DNA from 3 places in the Janthinobacterium sp. SUN137 genome. Region 3 is predicted to be linked to each of the others. Evidence: predicted binding sites of a transcription regulator. Region 3 holds the regulator's gene; each other region holds the start of a gene.
What was found. The regulator FNR, encoded in region 3, switches genes on or off when oxygen is low (the NO sensors DNR and NnrR bind a similar motif). The targets are predictions, from matches to a motif close to TTGATNNNNATCAA.
Positions count from the first base shown of each region.

Region 1: the regulator FNR is predicted to act here: its motif matches at 3,189-3,202, upstream of O3298_RS06675 (universal stress protein).
Region 2: the regulator FNR is predicted to act here: its motif matches at 3,646-3,659, upstream of O3298_RS16495 (bacteriohemerythrin).

Region 1 covers NZ_JAPWHZ010000001.1:1,465,919-1,472,586, reverse strand. The annotation lists gene O3298_RS06685 (NADP-dependent malic enzyme) at 1-1,195, shown strand, start outside; gene O3298_RS06680 (hypothetical protein) at 1,249-2,118, opposite strand; gene O3298_RS06675 (universal stress protein) at 2,188-3,024, opposite strand; gene O3298_RS06670 (two-component system response regulator) at 3,337-4,350, opposite strand; gene O3298_RS06665 (MHYT domain-containing protein) at 4,347-6,668, opposite strand, start outside.
Region 2 covers NZ_JAPWHZ010000003.1:347,446-354,113, reverse strand. The annotation lists gene O3298_RS16505 (TonB-dependent siderophore receptor) at 1-1,965, opposite strand, end outside; gene O3298_RS16500 (hypothetical protein) at 2,290-3,168, shown strand; gene O3298_RS16495 (bacteriohemerythrin) at 3,172-3,570, opposite strand; gene O3298_RS16490 (hypothetical protein) at 3,873-4,028, opposite strand; gene O3298_RS16485 (hypothetical protein) at 4,180-4,365, opposite strand; gene O3298_RS16480 (sulfite reductase flavoprotein subunit alpha) at 4,503-6,668, opposite strand, start outside.
Region 3 covers NZ_JAPWHZ010000004.1:63,550-70,217, reverse strand. The annotation lists gene O3298_RS20760 (sulfate/molybdate ABC transporter ATP-binding protein) at 1-50, shown strand, start outside; gene O3298_RS20755 (TOBE domain-containing protein) at 91-858, shown strand; gene O3298_RS20750 (response regulator) at 860-3,934, opposite strand; gene fnr (fumarate/nitrate reduction transcriptional regulator Fnr) at 4,184-4,942, shown strand; gene O3298_RS20740 (FixH family protein) at 4,946-5,470, opposite strand; gene ccoG (cytochrome c oxidase accessory protein CcoG) at 5,573-6,668, opposite strand, start outside.

The DNA.
Region 1 (6,668 bases), on a different contig from region 3:
CTACGGCATCAGCAACCTGTCGTTCGGTCCTGAATACCTGATCCCGATGCCGTTCGATCCCCGTTTGCTGATCAAGATCGCACCGGCGGTCGCCAAGGCGGCCGAGGATTCGGGCGTCGCCACGCGTCCGATCAAGGACTTGCAAGCGTACGCAGACAGCCTGCAGCAATTCGTCTACCGCAGCGGCACCTTCATGAAGCCGCTGTTCCTGATGGCCAAGTCCACGCCGGCCGAACTCAAACGCATCGTCTACGCCGAAGGCGAAGAAGAGCGCGTGCTGCGCGCCGTGCAAGTGGTGGTCGATGAAAAACTGGCGCGTCCCATCCTGGTCGGCCGCCCACCGGTGCTCGAAGCGCGCATCCAGAAGTTCGGCCTGCGCCTCAAGCAAGGCGTCGACTTCGACGTGATCAACCCGGACTTCGACGAGCGCTATCGCGATTACTGGAATACGTACTACGCCATGACGAGCCGCAAAGGCGTCACCGAGGAATACGCTAAACTGGAAATGCGCCGCCGTCACACCCTGATCGGTTCGATGATGATCCACAAGGGCGACGCCGACGGCATGATCTGCGGCACCTTCGGCACCACCCAGCTGCACCTGAAATACATCGACCAGGTGCTGGGCAAGCGCGCCGGCAGCAATGTCTATGCCGCCATGAACGTGCTGATCATGCCGGAACGCCAGCTGGTGATGGTCGACACGCACGTCAATGAAAACCCGGACGCCGACCAGTTGGCCGAGATCACCATCATGGCCGCCGAAGAGATGACCCGTTTCGGCCTGTCGCCGCGCGCGGCCTTGCTGTCGCACTCGAACTTCGGTTCCAGCGACAGCGCCTCGGCGCAAAAGATGCGCGCCGCGCTGGCCATCATCAAGGAACGCGCGCCGGACCTGGAAATCGACGGCGAAATGCACGGCGATACGGCCCTCGACAGCAAGCTGCGCCAGAAAATCATGCCGAATTCGGCACTGAAGAACGACGCCAACCTGCTCGTCATGCCGAACATCGAATCGGCCAACATCGCCTACAACCTGGTGAAGACGGCGGCCGGCAACGGTATCGCCGTCGGTCCGATCCTGCTCGGTTGCGCCAAGCCAGTGCACATCCTGACGCCATCGGCCACCGTGCGCCGCATCGTCAACATGACGGCCCTGTGCGTCGTCGACGCCGTGGCGCAGCGCAAAGCCTAAGGGTTTAGCTGCCGCCTGAAAGCCGCGCCATCCGCAAGGAGGCGCGGCTTTTTTTACATGGGCGGCACGGGCAGGGCCGCGGCGGGCGGATGGCGGCGCAGGTAGTAATGGCGGTACAGCATGATCTCGCCCCATACCAGCAGCAGCGCCGCCAGCGCGAACAGGCCCAGCGTGATCTTGAGCGAATTGAAATAGGCGCCGGCTTGCCGTTTGATGGCGTCGATGAAAATCATCGGCACTGACTTGTCGAGTTTGCTGAAGTCGGCATGGCGGGCCACGTCGGTGGTCAGGCGCACGGCCAGGTCGGTGCCCAGCGCGGCCAGCTCGCCCGTTGCCTGGCCACGGAAGTTGGCGCCCTTGAGCGCTTCGCCGAGCAGGCCGACCCTGGCGATCAGCTGTTCCTGCAGCACCTGCGTCAGCAGCACGCTGCCGCGGCGCAGAATGAATTCATTGATCCAGCGCGCCTTGCTGCGTTCCCAGTAGCTGCCGGACGTGGGCTGGTAATACATGCCTTGCACGAACGGTTCGAGCAGGCTGCGCACGCTGATGGGCTGGCCCGGGGCGATCAGCTTGACCTGCTGTTCCAGGTAGACGCGCAGCGCCGGCATCTGCGCCTCGACCACGGGCTGCAAGTCGCGCTCGAGGGCCTGGTTGACCACGCGGTGCACGCTGTGCACGGCGCCAAACCCGGCACCGAGGAGCGGCAGCGCGAGCAGGATCAGTACATAGCTGAGCTTGGCGGCCACATGCCAGGCGCGGGGACGGCGCACCAGCAGGCATTTTCTGGCCAGCTGGTAGCAGATGCCGAGCGCCAGCACGAAGCCGGCCGCGCTGCACAGCAGCATCCACGGCAGGGCGGTCCACAGCAGTTCGCCGCCGAACGGCACCAGGCTATTGCCCCAATTGAGGAGTTGTTGGTTCATGTACATTGCTTTGATATGGATAAACAGGCAAGTATACCCATTGTGCAACGACATGGAGCGCGCTTGGTGTCAGTGCGCCATCAGCACCGGCAAGGTCATCTGGCGCAGCACGGTTTCCGTCACGCCGCCCAGCAGGATTTCGCGGAAGCGCGCGTGGCCGTAGCCGCCCATCACCAGCAAGTCCGCATGCACTTCGGCGGCCATGGCCAGCAGCGCCGCGCCGATGTCGCCCGTGGCGACGGCCGGGCGCACTTCCACGGGCACGCCATGGCGGCTCAGGTAGGCGGCGATGTCGGCGCCCGGATGGCGCGCCGGCTGCGCGTGGCCGACCGGCGGGTGCAGCAGGGCCAGCACCACCAGGCGCGCCGCGCGCAAGAGGGGCAAGGCGTGGCCGATGGCGCGCGTCGCTTCCATGCTGCCATCCCAGGCCACCACGACCGTGTTGTCCACTTGTGCGAACTGGCCGCTGCGCGGCACGATCAGCACGGGACGGGCCGCGTTCAGCATCACGTAGGGCACCAGGTCGCTCATGGCGCCGGGCAAGGCTTCGCTGTCGTCGTGCTGGCTCAGCACCGTCAGATCGCTGTAGCGGGCGCTGACGGCCATGCCGCCATCCTCGTCGTCTTCGATCAGGCGCCGCTCGAGCGAGGCGGCGCCGGCCTGGCGCGCCAGCGTCTCGAACTGGTCGAGCGCCTGTTCCGCCTGCCCATGCAAGGCTGAAATCTGCGCCGCCACGGCACCGCCGCGCATGCCGCGGTTGTTTTCCAGGGTAAAGCGCGACATGCCCGTCATGGCGGCGCCGATCAGGTGCGCCTGGTGCGCGTGCGCCAGCCGCGCCGCGATGGCGATGCGCTGCGGCGCATGGCGCGACAGGTCGGCGTGGACGAGGATGGATTTGTAAGCCATGTTGTCACTCGGTAGTCAGGATGGCAACAAGGCTAGAACGGCAACACGGGCAAGTCCAGCATTGCCGTGCTGGCCGGGGTTTTTCTTATGCTGGGCTTGATGTAAGTCAAAAAAAGAGAGGCCAGGGCCATCTGCAAGTGCGCAGCCAGGAAAGTGCAAGCTGTTTGATGTGCATCAAAATGCCTGCCCCGCCGCCAGCCATAATGGCATTGAACTCCTGGCCCCTCCAGTGGTCTGCATCGGCGCCGGCGCCATCTGTCCGGCACTTGCTTGTGTGACGCAACAACGCTGGCCGTGGCGGGAGTTCACTCTTCAAGCGGACGCGTGGTGTTCCGCTTTCTCTGCCCAGCGCAGCCGGATGGCGTCGATGGCGGGCAATTCCCCGACAAACAGGTCGACCAGCCGCGCATCGAAATGGCTGCCCTGTTGCGCCTGCAGATAGCCCACGGCGTCCGACACCGACCACGCGCGCTTGTACGGGCGCACCGAGGTCAGCGCGTCGAACACGTCGGCCACGGCGACGATGCGCCCCGCCAGCGGGATCGCTTCGCCTGCCAAGCCGTTCGGGTAACCGCTGCCATCCCATTTTTCATGGTGCGACACGGCGATGGCGCGCGCCAGCGCCAGCATGCCGCCTTCCGCATGTTCGCCGATGATGTCGCCGCCGATGCGCGCGTGCGTCTGCATGATGGTCCATTCGTCCGCGTCGAGCTTGCCCGGCTTTTGCAGGATGCGGTCGGGGATGCCGATCTTGCCCACGTCGTGCATGGGCGCCGCGTGCAGCAGGTCGTCCGCGGCGGCCTCGTCCATGCCGGCGGCCACGCCCAGCAGGCGCGCGTAATGGCTCATGCGGATCACGTGCAAGCCTGTTTCATTGTCCTTGTATTCGGCCGCCAGGCCCAGGCGCTGGACGATCTGCAGCCGCGTTTCCTTCAATTCATCGATGCGCACCAGCGACAGGTGCGTGCGCACGCGGGCGCGCACGATGGCGGGGCTGAGCGGCTTGGTGATGTAATCGACGGCACCCGCTTCAAAGCCGCTCAGTTCGTCGCGCATGTCGTTCAGTGCCGTGACGAAAATGACGGGGATGGCGGCCGTCAGCGGCGTGGCCTTCAACTGGCGGCAGGCGTCGTGGCCGCTCATGCCGGGCATCATCACGTCGAGCAGGATCAGGGCCGGGCGCTCCTGCTGCGCCAGTGCCAGCGCCCGCGCGCCATCCTTGGCGAACAGCAGCGCATAGTCGTTCTGCAAGATCTGGCGCAGCAATTGCAAATTGGCCGCCTCATCGTCGACGATGAGAATCACGGGCCTGGCTGGTGCATTCATGGGGACTCCGGGGCGTAGGTGTGCAGCAAGTCGTGCAGCAGCGACTGTGCTTTGGGGAAATCAAAGTCGTCGATGGCATGCAGCAGCGGCGCTAGCGCGTCCGCTTGCGCGCCCATGGCGTGCTGCAACTGTGCTTGCGCCGTGTCATCGAGTTCGCCGCGCCGCAAGGCGCTTAACAGGGCAGTGGCCGCTTGCCGGACGGCGGGCGCGTCGATGGCCGCCGCCGTAGCCGCCGGCAAGGCAGGCGGCGCCAGCCGGGCGATGGCGGCCGTTGCCGCCGGCCATTGCGTCAGCAGGGTGCCCAGGATTTCGTCGAGCTGCTGCGCCGTGGCGGTACCGGGACCGGGACCGGCGCAGCATTGCTCCAGCGCCGCCAGGCTGGCGGCCAGTTGCTCCAGTCCCAGGTTGGCGGCCACGCCGCGCAGTTGGTGGCTGTGCGACAAGAGCGCCGCGTGGTCGCGCGCTTCGATGGCGGCCAGCAGGGCGGGCGGCAGGCGCGGATGCTCGCGTCCGAAACGGGCCAGCGCCGCGCGGTAGGCGCTGTCGTTGCCGGCCCAGCGCTGCAGGGCGCCCGCATGGTGCAGCACCCGTCCGCCTGCGGGGGGCGGCGCGTGGCTATCGTCGGCCGGGTCCGCCGCCAGGCCCAGCACGCGCGCGATTTCCTGCGCCAGCGCCTGCCATTCGACGGGCTTGGTGGCAAAACCGTCCATGCCGGCTGCCCGCGCCGCCTTGCGGTGCGCCTCGAGCACGCTGGCCGTCATGGCGATCACGGGCACGCGCGGGCGTCCGTCGCGCAGGGCGGCGGCACGGATGGCTTGCGTGGCGGCCAGGCCATCCATGTGCGGCATTTGCAAGTCCAGCAGCAGCACGTCGAAGTCATCCTGCTGCGCCAGTTGCAAGGCTTGCGCGCCATCGCCGGCCGTGACCACCGTGTGGCCACGCTTGCCCAGCAGTAAGCTCAGCAGTTCCAGGTTTTGCGGCACGTCGTCGGCGGCCAGCACGCGCAGGGGCGGCAGGCGCACGCTGCGCCGTTCGCTGGCGGGCAGCGCCGCCTGGCGCGCTGGCAGCAAGGGCAGCATGACGTGGAACACGCTGCCGTGCGGCAAGGCGGCATCGGCCCAGATGCGCCCCTGCATCAGGGTCACCAGCTGCCGGCTGATGGTGGTGCCCAGGCCCGTGCCGCCGAAGCGCCGCGTGGTCGAGGCGTCCGCTTGCACGAACGGGTCAAAAATGGCGTCGCGACGTTCCGCGGGGATACCGATGCCGCTGTCCTGCACCAGCAGGTGCAGCTGGCCATCGTCGCGGCGCGCCGCCAGGCTGACGACGCCGCCGGGCGTGAACTTGATGGCGTTGTCGAGCAGGTTGCCCAGCACTTGCCGCATGCGCAATTCGTCGCCATGCAGCATGGCCGGCAGTTGCGGGTCGTACTGCACCTCCATGCGCAAGCCCTTGGCGCGCGCATGGATGCCATACGTGGACGCCAGTTCGTCGACCAGCGCCAGCAGGCTGTAGTCGCGCAATTCCAGCGCCACGGCGCCCTTGTCCAGCTTGGCAGTATCGAGCACTTCGTTGAGCAGGCGCAACAGCGAGCGGCCGGACTGGCGTACGGTATCGAGGTGGCGCCGCTGCTCGGGCGCCAGCGGCGAGTCGAGCAGCACATCGGTAAAACCGAGGATGGAATTCATCGGCGTGCGGATTTCATGGCTCATGTTGGCGACGAAGCTGGCCCGCGTGGCGGCCGCCAGCTCCGCTTTTTCCTTGGCCATGCGCAAGTCTTCCTCCATTTGCCGCCGTTCGCTGATGTCGAGGATGACGCCGTCGACCCAGCGCACGGCGCCTGCCGCGTCGTGCACGACGGTGCCCCGCTCCCACAGCCAGCGCGCCGTGCCGTCCGCATGCAGCAGCCGGTATTCGAGCAGGTAGGGCTCGCCGCTGGCGACGCTGCGGTTGAAGACGTCGATGACGTAGGCGCGCTCTTCGCTGGCGATCAGGCCCGTGATGGTGCGGCGGGGCGCCGCGCCGAGAAAGTCGGCGGGCGGATAGCCGGTGATCCCTTCCACGCCGTCGCTGATGAACAGCATGGGCTGGTTTTCCGCCGTGGTGCAGCGAAAGGCGATGCCGGGCAGATTGCCGATCAGCGAGCGCAACTGCTGCTCGCTTTCGCGCAGGGCGGCCAGCATGGCGCGCCGTTCGCTGATGTCAGTAATGAACAGCACATATAAATCCTGGTCGGCCAGGCGCGCGCTGGCCATCGAGCGCTGCACGGCGACCGGGACCCCATCTTTGCGCAGGTAGACGATTTCCTCGCTGGTGTGGAC
Region 2 (6,668 bases), on a different contig from region 3:
CAGCCCTGCCAGGCGGCCGTCGAAACGGTAGCTGGTGGCCAGGCGCAACAAATGGCGCGGCTGCGTGGTGGCGGCGCGGCGGCCATCGGCCTCGGCCGCGTGCAGATAGGTATAGCCGCCGCTCGCTTCCCAGGCGGGCGTTAACTGGCCGGAAACGTCGAATTCGACGCCCTTGGCCGTCACGCCGGCGCCGTTGGCCACCATGGCCTGGCCGCCGTCGGGCAGCAAAAAGCCGGGCGGCACGGAACGGTCGAGTTCCGCCAGGTTCTTTTTCTTCGTGTGGAACAGGGCGGCCGACGCATTCAGCTTGCCTTCATAGAATTCCCCCTTGACGCCCAGCTCGGCATTGTCGCCCGTTTCCGGCGCCAGGAACTGGTTGTTGCGGTCCTTGCTCGTTTGCGGGTTGAACAGCTGCGTGAAGCTGGCGTAGGCCGAATATTGCTTGTTGATATCGAACACGGCGCCCACGTACGGCGTGACTTCATTGCGCGTTTCCACAAAGTCGCTGCTGCCCGTGTACACGCCTTGCGTGTTGTAGCTGCGCGTGTCCGTGCGATAGGTGCTGCTGCGCGCGCCGATGATCACGTGCAGCGGGTCGGCCAGGCTCAAACGCGTGGCCACATAGCCGCCCGCCAGGCGCGTCACGCTTTCCGTGTGCGAGCCATCCGGGGTGAACACGGGGCGGGGGATGTTGCCCGTCCAGCTGCGGTAATCGGGGACCAAAGGTTCATAGTCGATTTTCGCCTTGCCGCCGGGGGAGCGATCCTGGCCGTTATTGCCATTCCAGCCGATGATGGCCGTGTGCTTGCGTCCCAGCAAGGTAAATGGTCCGCTGGCGTAGACGTCGAAATTGTCGCTGTTCCTTTCTCCCGCACCCCGGGCGCCCGTCCACAGTTCCATGCCTTTACCCGTGGCGGGATCGGGATAACCTTTGCCCGCATACAGAACGGTGGTGCGGTTCGTGCTTTCCGTGCGCGCATAGCCGAGGTGCAGATTCCAGTTGCCCGGCAGGCGCTGGTCCACCGAGGTGAACACCGTGTGCTGCTTTTCGGCCCAGGTGCTCCATGGCGCCGTCCAGCTGGTGTTGCGCGGCAAATTCGCCAGGCTGCCGTCCGCGTTCCAGTAGGGCACGGCGCCCCAGGTGGCGCCCGTGGGCTGGTTGTCCTGGAAGTCGACGCCCGCCGTCAGCAGGGTGCCGGGACGCAGGTCCGCCTCGACGATGAGCATGCCGACCGTCTTGCGTTCGTGATACATGTCCAGGTAGGAGTCGCGTTTTTGCCAGGCCAGGGCCGTGCGCGCGCGCACGCTGCCCTGCGCGTTCAGCGGCGTGGACAGGTCGGCCTCGACGCGCTGATCATCCCAGCGGCCCATGATGAGGCCGGCGCTGGCCTGGAATTCCTTCGTCGGCCGCTTGCGTATCATGTTGATGGTGGCCGACGGGTCGCCCTTGCCGCCCATCAGACCGGTGGCGCCGCGCACGACCTCGATGCGGTCGTACAAAATCGTGTCTTGCAGCGGCGCATTGCCACCGCGCGCCATGCCGTCGATCTGGATATTGTTGATGCCGAAGCCGCGCGCATAAAAGGTCGTGCGCTCCGTGTCATTCTGGCCAACCTGGATGCCCGTCGTCTGCGCCAGCGCCTGGTCCAGGCGCACGGCGCCCAGGTCGTCGAGCAACTGGCGCGTGATGACGCTGACCGATTGCGGCGTTTCGCGCAGGGACAGGTCCATGCGCGTGGCGCTGCGCGCTTCGCCTGTCGTGTACGACTGCGTGCCTTCCGTGCCGGCCATCGACTGGCCCAGCACGGTGACGGCCGGCATGGTGACGTCGGCCGCGGCGGCGCCGGCGGCCTGGGCCGGCAAGACTGTGCCGGCGGCTAGGCTCAGCAGGGCGACGTGTAACAGGCGGGGGAGGGGGCGCAAGGCGGGCTGGCGCGAAGGAGGGAAGACTGTCGTTGATTGCATCATTTTCCTGGCATATTGTAGTTGTGTGTTTTCCTATCTCGTCTGGCGAGGTGCGCAGTAGCTGGGGGATGGCGTGACGCTGGCCCGTGGTCTGGCTTGGATAGCAGTTCCACCGCAAGGCCCGGCGCGTGCGGGCAGTGGAAAAGAAGGGCGCGCGATTCCCTCCACTTATGTGAATAAGAATCATTATCAATATAAGTTGTATTTGTTAAATAATCAAGCGTGCGCACCAAAAGAGTGCGACCAGGCCAAGGGCGGCGCATGGGCTGGCCTTCTGCGATAATGCAGGCGCTGATAAAATATTTTCCTCATTGAAAGAAATGCATGCGTACATGGATCGCTTGTGCCGGATGGTTGTGTGTCGTGTCGCTGGGCCAGGCCCAGGAGCACGCGCCGCCGGCTATCCCCGCGCCGCTGCAGAGCGCCAGCGTGCCGCCCGCCGCCGTCGCGCCACCGCCGCTCGTGCCGCCACCGCTCGTGCAGCCACCCCCTGCGCCAGCCACGCCCGTGGCGCCAGCGGCGCCGGCGGGCGCGGAGGAAACCTTGCCATCGCAAACGGTGACGGTCACCGCCAGCAGCGACGCCAAGGCGCCGCGCGTGCGCTTCACGGCTTACCGCGACAGTTATCTGACGGCCCGGAAAGTGTGGCAAGTGTCGAGCGGCAGCGTGGTCATGGCCCTGCGCCTGATTCCGGCCAAGCTGAGCGCCACCATCGACGACGTGCGCGTGGCCTTGCAAGGCAATGGCGCGCCCATGCCGATCAAGGTGTCCGACGGCGGCGTGTTCGTCGTGCCGCTCAACGAAGACATCGCCGCGCAGGACGGTACTTTCCTGGTGAATAAGAGCAGGGGCGAGTTGACGGCGAATATCGTGCTCCAGCCGTCCGTGGCGCGCGATGCCTGGAACGTCAAGCGCGTGGGGCAGGTCTTGCAGGACGCCCGGCGCGCCGTGCGGGCCATTACGCCGTGGTACAAGCGGCCGTTCGCCAGCGACGTGCAATCGCTGGCGTTTTGCGCTGCCGAGCGGGGCAGCGCGCTGCAACTGGTCGAAGGCGAGCAGCTGATCGCCACCCTGCCCATGAACGAGGCCGCCGTCAACGACATCAACCAGCCCGTGTTTTGCAAGATTTTCGATGGCGAAGACAAATACCCGGGCCACTACCGCGTCGTCTTGCCCGAGCAAGCCACGGTGCTGCTGCTGTAGAAGCTAGCTAGGCTGGCGCTGCACCAGCTCCAGCGCCGCCGCCAGGGCCAGGTCCATCGTGGCCTGGTGAAAGATCAGCCATTGCGGCAACAGCGACAGCGCATGGCGCCCCTGTTCCAGGTCGCCTTCATCGACGGCGGCCCAGGCATGGTGCAGACCGCTGAGCACGCGCGCATGCTGTTCGCGGTGGTTGGCCAGCGAGGGAAAGGCGATCTGCTCCATCAAATCCTCTTCCTCGCGGAAATCGCGTTCGACGGCCGCGATCAGCTCGCGAAACGCCATGCTGAAATGCTGGTCGCCCAACTGCTGCAGCCGCGCCAGTTCCTGAAACAGCGCCTCATGCGCCTCGTCGATGACGGGAACGCCCAGCGCCATCTCATCCTTCCAATCCGATTTACCCATGCTGATGCTCCAGGTTAAGTCCGTCACGGTGCGAAGCGGACTGTTCCAGTTTGGGCGCAGCAAAGGTGGAAATCCATGATCTGGATCAAAAGTACTGCGAAGAGGGGGAGCAAATCAAGGCAAAAATAAATGGGAGGAGAGAACAAATCCCCATCCGCAAAACAAAGCGGTTTTAACGATGCAATCCACTACCGAGCGCCGCTGAAAAACGCCGCTGGCAAGGCGTCTTTGACGCAGACAGTACGCGAGTACGGCAAGTCAAAGCAACGCAGTCAGCGGTGTTTTCTCAGCCGCGCGTATTGCTATTGCTTGGGCCAGTGGGCCCACATGCCTTGCGCATCAACATTCGGCACCTGCAACTGCTGCCCGGCGGACGTCTGCATCGCGTCGCGCAGCACGAGGGGTACGAGCAGCAAGGCCGACAGGGCAAGGCAAGCCAGCACTTTGAGCGTCAACATGGTCGTCTCCCGGTGTCCCGGCGGCGGCGCGGGGATGCGGCGCCTGCCGGTCACTTCCTTATGTACTACCATGCTTGCAGTTTAGTTCATCTGATTGAAACTTCAATTTATTGCTGTGATGCACCGCACCAGTTCGCCCGTTGCCAGGAGCTTATTTCGCCTTGCGGCTGCGCCGCGGCTTGCCTGTCGGGGGCAGGAAGGAATCGAACCACACTTGCGTCAATTGCCGCGTATTTTTCGCCGCTTCGCGCTTGACGGCGGCCGTCGCATGGCCGCGCGCCGTGTTGGCGATGCGGTTGGCGGCGCTCAGGTACATGCTCATCCAGGGGTTTTTCATGGGAAGCCTCGCAGACAGTGAGTGGGGCGGCGCGGGTTTATCGCCCTGCCGCCATGCCCTCACTGTAGTCCGATGATTGGCGCCGACCGTGCGCCGGCCCACATAGCCGGGCGGCGCCGGCGATGGCTTGAGCCAGGTCAATACACGTCGCGGCGGTAGCGTCCGGCCGCCAGCAAGGCGTCGAGTCCCTCCTGGCCCAGCAATTCTTGCAGCACAGCATCGATTCCTGCCGCCATGCCTTGCAGGCTGCCGCACACGTAGACGATGGCCCCTTGCGCCAGCCAGTCGCGCAGCGTCCCGGCGTTGGCGCGCAGGCGGTCTTGCACGTATTCACGCTTGCCGGCATCGGCGCCATCGCGCGAAAAGACGCGGTCCAGGCGCGCCAGGTGGCCAGCGCCCAGCCAGCCTTGCAACTCTGTGCCGCAGACGCTGTCAAAAGCTTGCTGGCGCTCGCCGAACAGCAGCCAGTTGCGGGCCAGTCCCGCCCGCTGGCGCGCGCGCAAGTGCGAGCGCAGGCCGGCCAGGCCGGAACCGTTGCCGATATAAATGCAGGGCACGTCGACCAGGGCGGGGGCGAAGGCCGGATTGGCTTGCAGGCGCAGGCGGATGGTGGCGTCCAGCGGGGCGAAGCGGGTCAGCCAGCCGGAGCCGAGGCCATGGCCTTGATTTTCCTCGCCCGCATGGCGTTCCTGGCGTACCAGCAACTGCAGTTCGCCATCGGACGGCAGCGAGGCGATCGAGTAGCTGCGCGGCGCGTGATGGGCATTGCTGGCATCACCATCGCTGCCGTCTGCATTGCAGGGAATGATTTCCGCCAGCGCGCCCGCTTCCCAGCTGGCGCCGGCCGGGCCCGTCAAGGTGATTTCATGCAGTTCGCCGCTCTGGCTGCCCGGGTTGAGCAGCACGCGGCGCGCCAGGCGCCACTCGGCATATGACGCTTCTTCCTGCACGCCGATGGCGTCGATGGCGCTGCCGCTGCAGCGGGCCAGCGCTGTGGACCAGTCGGCCAGGGCGGCGGGGTCGTGCTTGTCCACTTCGATCAGGGGGAACAGGGGCGTGGCGCCCAGCGTTTGCAATTGTTGCGCCAGCGCATGGCCAAAGCCGCAGAAGGCGCTGTAATGGCGGTCGCCCAGGGCCAGCATGCCGAATTCCAGGCCCGCCAGCGGCGTGCCGGAGGTTTGCTGCAGCAGGCGCGCGAAGCGGCGCGTGCCGTCCGGCGCCTCGCCTTCGCCAAAGGTGCTGGCGACGATCAGGGCCCGTTCGTACTGGCGCAATTGCGCGGGATCGAACTGGTCCAGCGATTGCACGTCGACGGCCACGCCCGCCTGCTGCAGGGCGCGCGCGCTTTCCAGGGCCAGGCGCTCGGCCTGCCCTGACTGGCTGGCGTAGGCCACCAGGGTGGGCAAGCCCGTGTCCGTCTTACCCGGCGCGCCGGCGCCCAGCATGGCGCGCTGCGCCTGCACGGCGCGTTTCGCCTTGCGGCGGCCCAGGTACAGCATCCAGCCCGTGATGGCGAACAGGGGCAGGCCCAGGCTGGCCAGGGTGACGATGATGCGGCCCGGCAAGCCAAAATACGTGCCCATGTGCAGCGGATAAATGATGTTGACGAGTCGCGCACCCAGCGCTTGCTGGCTGTACGGTTCGTTTTCCGTCACTGCGCCGTCGGCCGCTGCAATGCTCATGCGGCTGCGCGCCCGCTCGTGCGGCGCGTCGCTGGCCAGCCACGTGAATTGCACGGCTTCGCCGGCGCGTGTCGGCAGGCGCACGCTGGCCAGGGTCCAGCCGGCCGCGTGCTGCTGGAAGCTGCTCCAGGCCGGACCGAGGTCGACGGCCGGCGCTTCTTTCTTTTCCCTGGGCTGGCCTTGCTTGCCCGGCGCTTGCGCCACGCGGGGCGGCTTGCCGGCCCAGGCGTCGATATTGTCGCGCACCACGTCATAGCTCCAGTAAATGCCCGTCAGGGTCAGCGCCACGTAGACCACCAGGCACCACGTGCCGGCCACGGCGTGCAGGTTCCACAGGAAGGAGCGGCCTTTTAATGCAGGGTCGAAGGTCAGCCAGGTGCGCCAGTCCAGCGGACGGCGGGGCCAGCGCAGATACAGGCCGGACAGGGCCAGTCCCAGCAGGCACAGGGCCAGCGCGCCCGCCACTTGCCGGCCCGGATCGCGGGGCAGCAGCAGCCAGCGGTGCAGCGATTCCGTCCACTCGAAAAAGCCCGCCCCCGTCAGTGCCGGCTGGGTGGCGCCCGTGTAGGGGTGGACATAAATGGACTCGCCGCGCCGCTGGCCATTCTTCGGCGCGAAGAA
Region 3 (6,668 bases):
AAATTGACAGCATGGAAGAAAATAAGGCATTGGGTGAACGCATTGGATAAATCAGCGGCAGCGGAAATCGGCCTGCAAGGCTCGGTATGGATGACGGTGGGCGGAGAACACCTGGGCGGCGCCGGCCGGGTGGAATTGCTGGGCGCCATCGCCGAATGCGGCTCCATCACGCAGGCGGCCAAGCTTGTGAAGATGAGCTACAAGGCGGCCTGGGACGCCATCGACGCGATGAACAACCTGGCTGGCGAACCGCTGGTCGAGCGCCTGACGGGCGGCAAGGGCGGCGGCGGCACGCGGCTGACGCCACGGGGGCGCCAGCTGGTCGACAATTTCCGTATCATCGAGCGCGAGCATGCCCGCTATCTGCGCCAGCTGGGCAGCCAGGCGGAAGGCATCGCCGACGATCTTTTACTCATACGGAGAATGGCCATGAAAACCACGGCACGCAATCAATTCCTGGGCAAGGTGGCCGAAATGAAACAGGGCGCCGTCAACGATGAAGTCACCCTGGAATTGCCCGGTGGCCAGCACATCGTGGCCATCGTCACGCAGGGCAGCAGCGCGAGCCTGGGCCTGGTGCCGGGCGCGGAAGCGTTTGCGCTGATCAAGGCGTCATCCATCATCCTCGTGACGGACAGCCAGGGCGCGCGTTTTTCCGCGCGCAACCAGCTGGCCGGAGTCGTGACGCGCGTGCAGACGGGCGCCGTCAACACGGAAGTGGTGCTGGACTTGCCGCGCGGCGGCACGATTGCCGCCATCATCACCAACCAGAGCAGCACCGACCTGGGCATCGAGCTTGGCAGCAACGTGACGGCCATCTTCAAGGCGTCCAGCGTGATTCTGGGCGTGCCCGCCTGATTTAATCCTGCAGGCGCGACAACCAATCCGCCGCCGCCGCCAGCGCCTGTTCCAGTTCCTGCGCCGTGTGCGCCAGCAGCGCCGGCACCTCGTCCAGGCGGCCCGCATCGATGGCTTCCTCGGTGGCGAACGCGGCGCGGATCAGGCGTTTCGTGCCCAGGGTGCCGACGGAGCCGCGCACGCTGTGCAGGATGCGCGCCACGTCGCTGTGGCGGCCCGCCTGCAACGCCGTTTCGGCGTCGCGCACGGGCGTCATGCCCTTGTTCAGCGCGTCTTCTACCATGCGCCGCAGCACGCCGCGCCCCTTCGCATCGCGTCCCATCACGCGCATCAGCGGCGCCATGGAAAACACTTCTTCATCGGCGATGCGTGCCGGCTCGGCCGTCTGTACTTGCGGGCGCTTGGGCAGGTGGCGCAGGATGACTTCCATCATTTCTTCCACCACTACGGGCTTGGCGATGAAATCGCTGATGCCGGCCGTCATGCAGCGCTCGCGCTCGGACGCCAGCACGCCCGCCGTCATGGCGATCACGGGCAGGTGCAAGCGCAGTTCCGTGCGGATGATGTGGGTGGCGCTGAAACCGTCCATGACGGGCATCTGCATGTCCATCAGCACGATGTCGTAGCGCAGCGCTTCCGTGCGCAGCCGTTCCACGGCTTGCAAGCCGTCGCCCACCACGTCCAGGGTGGCGCCCATGTGTTCGAGGATGCCGCGCGCCACGGCCTGGTTCAAATGATTGTCTTCCACCAGCAGGAAATGCACGCCGGCCAGTTCCGTGCCCAGCGGCTGGTGCAGCATGCGTTGCTCGCCGCCGTCGTCCTTGGCGATCAGCGCCTGGTGCAGGGCGTCGAACAGGCTCGATCCCGTGATCGGCTTCATCAGCACGACGTCGGCCTCGGCCGCGCTGGAGATTTCTTCCAGGTGGTTGCGGGCGAAGGCGTTGACCATCACCACGATGGGCTGGCGCTGGCCGCTGGCCGCCTGGCGGATGGCCTTGGCCGTGGCCAGACCGTCCATGACGGGCATGTGCCAGTCGGCCAGCACCACGTCGTACGGTTGCTGCTGCGCCAGGCGTTCGCGGTACAGCTCGATGGCGGCAAAGCCGGAGTCCACTTCGTCGGCCAGCCAGCCCCACGCCTCGATCAGCTTGACGATCAGTTCGCGCGTGGTGCGGTTGTCGTCGGCCACCAGCAGGCGCAGCTGGCCCAGCGCCGGCGTGCGCCGCGTTTCGGCCGGCTGCGCCAGCATTTCGAAGGGCACGCTGAACCAGAAGCGGCTGCCCTTGCCTTCGCTGCTGGCGACGGCGATGTCGCCGCCCATCATGTGGATCAGCTGCTTGCTGATGGCCAGGCCCAGGCCCGTGCCGCCGAAGCGCCGCGTGATGCTCTGGTCGCCCTGGGAAAACGCGGCAAACAGCTGCTGTTGCTGCAGTTCCGTCATGCCGATGCCCGTGTCGCGCACTTCGAAGCGCAGCCAGGCGCGGCCGTTTTCGTTCTCGGCCAGGCTGACGGCCACCACCACTTCGCCGCTCTCCGTGAACTTGATGGCGTTGCCGGCCAGGTTGACGAGGATTTGCTGCAGGCGCTGGGCGTCGCCCACGAGGCGCCGCGGCACGTCGGGCTCGACGGCGATGGCCAGTTCCAGCTCCTTTTCGCCCGCATTCATCGTCATCGTCGTGGCCAGGGTATTCATGACTTCATCGAGGTCGAATTCGACGGGCGACAACTCCATGCGCCGCGCCTCGATCTTCGAATAGTCGAGCACGTCATTGAGGATGCCCAGCAGCGACTGGCCCGCCACTCTGACCATGGTCAGATACTTGCGCTGTTCCGTGTCGAGCCTGGTATTGCCCAGCAAATACACCATGCCCAGTACGGCATTGAGGGGCGTGCGGATTTCATGGCTCATGTTGGCCACGAAATCGCTCTTCGCGCGGTTGGCCGCCTCAGCGCGGTCGCGTTCCTGTTCCAGCTCCGCCGCGCGCGATTCGAGTTCCTGCTGCAGGCGGTCGCGTTCGCTCATCAGGCCGTTGAACGCTTCCGTCAGTTCGCCGATCTCGTCGCGCTGCTGCACCGGCACGGGCGTGAAGCGGCTGCCGCTGGTGCGCAGGGCTTGCAGGGTGTCGCGCAGGCGCACCAGCGGCGACAGCAGGCGCACGGTGACCCAGCCCAGAACAAAGGCGGCCAGCAGCGAGGCGAGGATGCTCCACAGCACCAGCCGGTACAGCACGCCATCGAACGGTTCGAAGGCATCTTCGACGGGGAGCGAGGCGGCCAGCAGCCAGTTCACGGATTTCAGGCGCTTGAAGCTGTTGACGGCCGTGATGCCGCGGCTGTTGGTGCTGACCATGCTGCCTTCGCCATCTTCCTTCAGCAGCTGGGTCGTCGTCAGGTTGGCGTTCGGCTTGCGCGGTTGCAGCAAGCGGCTGGTATCGGGGTGCAGCACGTAGCGCGGCACGGCGCCGCGCGTGAGGATGAAGTAATAGCCGTTCTTGCCGATCTTTTCCGAGCGCAGGCGGCCCAGCAGGTTGTCCTTGTACAGGCGCAGCACGCCGATCACCACGCCGGCCACCTGGCCATCGGCGGCCAGCACGGGCGCCACCATCTGCACGATGGGCATGCCGCTCGACTTGCCCAGCATCGGTTCGGTGATCATGGGCTGGCGTGTGCGCAGGACGGTCTGGAAATACTCGCGCTCGGCGACGTTGATGCCGGCGCGCCCCGCTACCTCCGGCATGTCGGCCACGACGGCGCCATGCGCGTCGAGCACCAGCACGTCATCGAACAGCACCAGCATCGAGCGGCGCGAATAGTATTCGCGCAATTGGGCGGGCCGGGCGATCAATTCCGGCGGCTGCTGTCGGGCCGTCAGGGTGACGATCTGCAGCAGCATGCCCAGCTTGTCGTCGAGCTCGGCAGCGGTGCGGGTGATCAGGGACGATTGCTGGCTCAGCAGTACTCGGGTGAAGTCGTCGCGCATGTGCTGCACCTGGATCATGGTGACCAGCGCGATCATGGCGATCGAGGTCAGGCTGGTGGCCAGCGCGACTTTTGCTTTAATGCCGAGAGGCTTCATGATTTCCTTTTCAGTACCGGGCGGCACAGGCGGCAGATAATGCTGTCAGGAATTTTCCTATCAATGCCCCAGCTTGGCAAGCGGTGCCGCGCAAATTGCCCGTCCCGGATGGGCTTTTGACGATGTTGCCATATAATTAAAGGCTGGACGTCGTTTATTCGCCGAATTTACGGTGAAATTGGCATACGGCAACCCTGTATGCGGCTGTATGCAGTAAACTTGTTGTTGCATTTTCTAAAAGGTACCGACATGACTGAAGCGCTACTCACTCCAACCTTGCCCACCGTGAACGTGGAGGCGTTGCGTGCGCGATGCTCGACCTGCAGCATGCATCAATTGTGCCTGCCGATGGGCCTCGATGTGGGCGACATGGACAGGCTGGACCAGATCATAGGCCGCCGCCGCAAGATCGTGCGCGGCGCCTCGCTGTTCCGTATCGGCGACTCGTTCCAGAACCTGTATGCGATCCGCCTGGGGCATTTCAAGACGTACCAGATCAATCCGGGCGGCGAAGAGCAGGTGACGGGCTTCCAGATGGCGGGCGAACTGCTGGGCATGGACGCCATCAGCGCCGACCGCCACCACTGTAATGCGGTGGCGCTGGAAGACAGCGAAGTGTGTGAAATCCCGTTTTCCAGCCTGGAACAATTGCTGGGCAATATGCCGACCCTGCTGCGCCATTTCCACCGCATGATGAGCCAGGAAATCACGCGCGAGCAAAGCGTCATGCTGTTGCTGGGCAATATGCAGGCGACGCAGCGCTTTGCCGCCTTCATCGTCAACCTGGCGTCGCGCTATGAAGCGCGCGGCTATTCGGGCAGCAATTTCCAGCTGCGCATGTCGCGCGAGGAAATCGGCAACTACCTGGGCCTGACCATCGAGAGCGTCAGCCGCCTGCTGTCGAAGTTCAAGAAGGAAGGCTGGCTGCGCGTCTCGAACCGGGAAATTGAAATCCTGCAGCCGGCGAAACTGAAGGCGATTACGGCCGGCACGGACGTCTGCAAATAAGACTTACAGTTCCTCGTCCGCATGCAGCGCGATGCTGCGCTGCAGCGGCCAGGTCCAGATGCCGGACAGGCGCCACTCGCGTTTGTCGTTTTCCACCAGCACTTGCCAGCGGCTGCGCTCGAGCATCGGCAGCGCCACGGAAAAATTGCCGGCCGCATCGGGCTGTACCAGCACCTTGATATCCTTTTCCGGCAGGGTCGCATGCGCTAGGTGCAGCTGCAAAGGCGCCTGATAGGCCTTGCCGAAGCTGTGCACGGAACCGGTCAGGCGCGCTTGCGCCACGTCATACGACAGGCGCGTATCCATCGCCAGGTCGCTGGCGATCGTGTCGCGCTTCAAATCCTGGTTGATCGCCTTGCCCTGCTTGTAATAATCGCCCACCACCAGCGCATCGGGCTGCGTAAACGCGATATAGCCCATGAAGCTGCCGACGACCACGGACAGGCCGGGGCCGATCATCAGCAGCCATGGCCAGCGATGCTTGTACCACGGTGCAACGGGTGCTTGCAGTTTCAGACTGTCGGACATGATATTTCTCCTGTTTAATCAGCCAGTCCCCGCATGGGGACCGGCCTTCCTGCAACTTCGTGGCGGCGGCGAGGGCACCCGGTCCCCGTCCGCCTTTCCTTGTTAACGTGGCACGATGAATACCGCGCTTTCACGCACATGCAGCGATGGGTCGTCCAGCGATTGCAATTCGATCGCAATCTTGTTCGAGCCCTTCTCTCCCACGCCGTGCGGCACGCGCAGGCGGATCGGCCAACCCAGCGTTTCCGTCGGCTGCAAGGTCACTTCTTCGCGCGTCAGCAAGGTCAGGCCCGGCAAGCCGGAAGCGCTGATTTTGAAATGCTGGCTTTGCTCCGATGTGTTCATGATCTGCAGGCGGTAGACGTTTTCGATCATGCCGTCTTCCACTTCGCGTCCCATGGAACCGCGGTCGCGGATCACGTCCATTTTCAGGGGCGTGCGCAGGGCCAGCGAAGTACACACGGCGATGATGATCAGGGCCAGGATGGAAGTGTAGATCAAGACGCGCGGGCGCATGGCGCGCTGGCGTATCTGCTTCGAATTGAAGTTGTTTTCCATCGCATGGTCGGTACTGTAGCGTACCAGTCCCCGTGGCCGGTCGACCTTGTCCATCACGCTGTTGCAGGCATCGACGCAAGCGGCGCAACCGATGCATTCATACTGCAGGCCGTTACGGATATCGATGCCGGTCGGACACACCTGCACGCACAGGGTACAGTCGATGCAATCGCCCAGCTTGTCGTTGTTGCCGGCCTTCTTGCTCATGGCGCCACGTGGTTCGCCGCGCTTGGCATCGTAGGTGATGATCAAAGTGTCCTGGTCGAACATGGCGCTCTGGAAGCGCGCGTAGGGGCACATGTATTTGCACACCTGCTCGCGCAGCCAGCCCGCGTTGCCGTAGGTTGCCAGGCTGTAGAACAAGACCCAGAACCATTCCCAGGGACCGAAGTTCAGCGTGGTCACCGACTGCGCCAATTCCTTGATCGGCGTGAAGTAGCCGACAAAGGTAAAGCCCGTCCACAGGGCGATGGCGCCCCATACCAGGTGCTTGGCCGTCTTCTTGAACGCCTTGCGCACGGAGGGGCCCTGCTTGTCGAGGGCCATGCGCGCGCTGCGCGTGCCCTCGATGCGGCGTTCGACCCACAGGAAAATTTCCGTGTATACCGTTTGCGGGCAAGAGAACCCGCACCACACCCGC